Regions from separate parts of the Tunturiibacter psychrotolerans genome, predicted to be linked through region 1. Evidence: predicted binding sites of a transcription regulator. Region 1 holds the regulator's gene; the other holds the start of a gene.
What was found. Region 1 encodes LexA, which represses DNA repair genes until DNA is damaged. Its sites were predicted from a motif close to CANTTCGCTTTTTATTCGC; they were not measured.
Positions count from the first base shown of each region.

Region 2: a site for LexA is predicted at 829-847, ahead of RBB77_RS21995 (ATPase domain-containing protein). Genes of this name have one in related genera too.

Region 1 is NZ_CP132942.1:3,201,684-3,204,138, reverse strand. Features, by position in the region: gene RBB77_RS13270 (hypothetical protein) at 218-685, shown strand; gene lexA (transcriptional repressor LexA) at 902-1,507, shown strand; gene RBB77_RS13260 (efflux RND transporter periplasmic adaptor subunit) at 1,691-2,455, shown strand, end outside.
Region 2 is NZ_CP132942.1:5,251,429-5,253,883, forward strand. Features, by position in the region: gene RBB77_RS21990 (DNA polymerase Y family protein) at 1-55, opposite strand, end outside; gene RBB77_RS21995 (ATPase domain-containing protein) at 52-825, opposite strand; partial or broken gene RBB77_RS22000 (SIS domain-containing protein) at 942-1,301, shown strand; gene RBB77_RS22005 (Cthe_2314 family HEPN domain-containing protein) at 1,382-2,455, shown strand, end outside.

The sequences.
Region 1 (2,455 bases):
GTCATCCAGCTTATCCGCCAGCGCCCAATCCGTTCATAATCTCCGTGGGTAAGAGTCTGATGCCATTCCTCAGCACTAACCCGCGCTGGAGGCTAGGTTCGTAACTTCTGATGGACAACACAGCATTACTCGCTCTGGAACCACGAAGATATGCCGGCGTGCCCAGAAGGCATAGTGGCTTGTTCGAGAACCAAATTCCGATGTCGATGGCTATACCTTGACCTCTAAAGGAGAAAAAGAGTTTCTGAGACTTGGGGTCGATATGAAGGGACTGCGGGCGACGCGGAGACGGTTCGCCAGCCAATGCATCGACTGGAGCGAAAGACGTCCTCATCTGGGCGGGGCGGTGGGTGCTGCGATCTTTACCTTGGCTCTAAAGCGGAAATGGGTAAACCGAGACCAACTTTACGCGCGGGAGATCGCGGTCGAGGTCAACCGTCTAATAGAAGTGCGGGGCGAGAGATCCAAACTTAGCCCTGAGAAGGTGGGACATCGGCTGAGGAAGTTGGGTCTGCCCACTCGGCGGTTGAGTCAGGCCGGCAATGGCTTGGTCATGGACAAAGAGACTAGGACGCGACTTCAGATGCTGTCTGCGATGTACGTTAGAGAGGATCAGCTCGCCGTCACCGAAAACCTCCACAGCTTGCAAGCAACAGAAAATAAGGAAGTTGGGGAGGTTATGTAGGTTTTGTAGGTTTATAGCACCCACGTCGGAGAAGCTTTCCCTAAGTCATCTAAAATGAGTGGCTTTCACCTTATGAGGTTTTGACTTTCACATTAAACTTTCACATTATGCGTAAACCCACATTCGGCCAAGGCCTGTAGCTCTCTCGGATACTTCTCCCGAATAAATCTTTTCAGAAGCTGTTGCAATTCGCTTTTTATTCGCTACAATCTCCGCATGGCTATAACACGGCGGCAAAAAGAGGTTATCGACTTCCTCTCCAGCTTCACGCAGAAGAACGGCTACTCTCCTTCCTACGAGGAGATTGCCAGCGGCCTGGGCCTGAGCTCTCTTGCCACCGTGCACAAACACATCACCAATCTCCAGAACAAGGGCCTGCTCCAGCGCGCGCACAATCGCAGTCGCTCTATCGATGTGCTCCCGGTTCGCAGCGGCAAAAAAGGCTCCGACCGTCTCCCCCTGCTCGGCCGCATCGCCGCCGGCAAGCCCGTCGAAGCCATCGAGAGTGCCGAGAGCATCTCGCTCTCAGATATCATCGGCAATCGCGAAGTCTTCGCCCTCGAGGTTCGAGGCGACTCCATGCGCGACGAGCACATCGTCTCCGGCGACTACGTTTTGGTCGAGCGCACTCGCACCGCACGCGAAGGAGAGATTATCGTCGCTCTCATCGACGGATCCGACGCAACCCTCAAACGCTTCTACCGCGAAGGCAGCATGATCCGCCTGCAGCCTTCAAACACCGAAATGTCTCCCATCTACGCCCCTGCCGCAAACGTCAGCATCCAGGGCAAGGTCCTGGGTGTTCTCCGCAAATACGCATAGAATTCACAAATACCTCCCCTGCCGCACTGCTTTCTCCCTCCCAAGTCTTTACGTCTAAACGTCAATTCAGCAACTTCGCCACGTCTTTACCGTAAGCTTTTTCAGAGGCAACGGAACCGCACAGCGCTTTCCTGCGTAACCACACTTCGGAGACTCATTTCATCAGCACCAAGGGAGCAACCATTGGCCACGCAGCGTAAAAATAAACGGAAGACCTGGCTCTGGGCTGGCCTTACCGCCCTTGTCGTTGTCGTCGTTCTCGGCGTTGTCGCAGCCGCCCGCGGCAACACCACAAAGTTCGAGCCCTCGCAACTGGCCAAAGCAGAGCGAGGAGATATAGCCCGTTCTGTGGTTGCCACCGGCAAGGTCCAGCCCATCACCAAGGTCGAAGTCAAATCCAAAGCCTCGGGCATCGTCACACGTCTCGACACCGACATCAACGCCCAGGTAAAGCAAGGTCAGGTACTCGCCCAACTCGACCAACAGGAAATCCTCGATCAGGTTGCCGCTCAGAAAGCCCAGCTCGCCGCAGCCGAGTCCAACGCACGCGCCGCTGCGGCCTCCATCGACTACGACAAGGTCAACGCCGAAGCCCCCGATCTCCCCATGTACAAGCACACCTACGAGCGAAACCTCCAAATGTCCAAGGAGGGAGTCGTCTCCCAACAGGCGCTTGATGACGCCCAGCAGAAGTATCTCGCAGATCTCAACACACGCGACAAAGCCGTAGCCCAAATCACCGTGGATACCTCAAAGCTTCGCCAGGCCGAGGCCCAGGTAGCCCAGAACAAAGCCTCCCTCAAACAGCTTGAGGAGCAACTCGGCTACACCACAGTCACCTCCCCAATGGACGGCACCATCCTCTCCCGCGACGTGGAGATTGGGGACGCGGTCAGTTCCATTCTCGTCCTCGGCTCCACCGCCACCCTCGTCATGACCATCGGCGAC
Region 2 (2,455 bases), 2.0 Mb from region 1:
GATGCGCTGCGGTCTGTGCGAAGAAGTTTGGTGGATGGAGAACGGCATACATCATCGCACCCTTGACCAAAGTGTTTCTGCAGGCCAACTCACACGTTGAGCAGGCTTCCTCTGCATGAAAGGAGTGCTTTCATTGCGGTTGCGCTCACGTGCCAGCTGGTACTGTCGTCGCTCAAACAGCGGCGTTTCGCCATTGCTGCTGAATGGCGTCGTCTCCGCTAGCTCGCAACGGAGCGCCAACGACGCGCAGCTGCTAGTGCAGTGCGACTGCGTGAGAAAGATCAATGAGGTGCGTGCCTGCTCTGCAGCCAGCCGAAAGCGATACCAGGTCGCTAACGGAATGCGTCTTGCATGTTCAGGCAGCACATCGCTCATATCCAGGACGATGGCTCCGAAGCCTCCCGTTTGCAGTAATAGATCAGTCGCTTTCAAGGCTTGCTCCAACCGCGACCAGGGCTTGTCTGCTACTTTCTTTCCACGCTCGGCATACATACGGAGCCAGAGCAAACGCCTCAGCTCCACGCCCGTCGCAGCGGCAGCTTCCGGGGAGAGCGCATCACTCACATCCACCCACGCACAGGCGTTGCCGAGTTGCGTGATGGAAGCAATAGTCGACAGAGCAAAGGAAGTCTTCCCGGTCGAGGCTACTCCGCTGACCTCAGTGATGCACCCACGCGGAATACCGCCGCCCAGGATCTCGTCTACTGCAGTGATACCGGTGGCGAACACCTCCGGAGCATGTTTGATCTTGAGCGTCAGCGCAGCGGGCACACGCTGAGCCAGCTTGGTTTCGATCTGAAAACGGATTGCATGGGCGGCGGCCATAGGATGTTCGCCTTATATTCGCCCAACCCGTCTCATCGCGCCAGTCAGTATTTGCCTTGTAAGTTGTGCACTTCGTTGTAAGTATATGGAACATAAGGAGAAAATAAATGTGATTCTTCCCCGCCGGCGAGATGAAGCACGGCCCCAACGCCCTCATCGACGAATCCCTCCCAGTAGTCTGCATCGCCACCAAGGACCCCAACGATCCCTCCAGCGTCCTCAAGTACGAAAAAACCCTCAGCGACATTCAAGAGGTCACCGCCCGCTCTGGCCGCGTCATCGCCATCGCCATCGAAGGCGACACCGAGATCAGCCAGCTCGTCGAGCAGACCATCTACATCCCCCAGGCCCCCGAACTACTCCTACCCATCCTAGAAGTAGTCCCCCTCCAACTCCTCGCCTACCACATCGCCGTCCGCCGAGGCTGTGACGTAGACCAACCCAGAAACCTGGCGAAATCAGTCACGGTCGAGTAAATTGATTTGCGATGCCATTAGTCCGAGGAAGGTTCCTTCCTGAACGCGAAAAATCAAGGCTAGTCAAACGATCCTTCGACGTGCTCGTTTGGTTAAATCAAATTACGGCTAATGATTTAGCCTTTTTAGATTTATTGGAGCACCTCCGAATTTACCTAACCGTTCGTCACAGTGGCATATGTGAAGTCCGCCTTTTAGTTCCATCCAACTTCGCGAAAACCCTAGAAATATTATCCAGCGCAAATATATCTTTCACGATAATAGATCCTCTAACTGCGAATTCCGCCCATCTTGGAGTTCCAAGTATCAATGACCATCACGAAGCCTCAGAGCTAGCGACACTCGCACACGGCAATCGAGTCGACTGCGTCGTTGTTCCCGCAGAGTCGCCTCTTTTGGCGTTTACCCCCGCCTTTGTAAACGATCTCCAAGTATTAATTAGCGACACTTCATTCTTGCTGCGACTTTCTGAGTTTTTCGTTAGAGGATTTGACATCCCATGGACATATACCAGGATGATTTGGGACGGCACTTGGAGCACAATGTATCAGCTAGCCGAACCGTCCACATTCGCAGCACCAATGGCATTTTTGAATCTAATGCGAGCGAAGAAAGTTTCTGTAAATGTAGGAGAAACTGCTAGATCATTCATACACAATCGACTGCCCCAACTTTGTTTTGCAAGGGATCGGTTAATTTGGTTAGAAATGCAACGAGCGGCCTCGACTCGCGACGGTTTCAGTAATCAAAAATATGCTTTCGAAATTTCGTATCAATTGAACTTCTATTACATCAATCTGTTCGGATCATTTGATCATCTGGCTCTGCTCGTAAATGGAATATTCTCCCTCGGCTTGAAGGAAAAGCAAGTCGGTGCAACATATGCGGTCTTCCTTGAGAAACTCGCTCAAGTGTCACCGCAAATGAACACTATCTTTACTAAGCCTTCAGCCCTCGATTTGATTACAAGGCTTGCCCAATTGCGAAATTTATCCGCGCACCGGGGCTCAGTATCTCCTTCTAAAGTAGTTCAAAAATCCGACAGAGAACCTACTCTCGATGAATTGGACGCTTATATTAGGGATGCCGGACAGGGGTGGATGTTTGAGGAATTGAGGGATCCAGGTATTCAACAATTGATTAGCTTAGCGAGA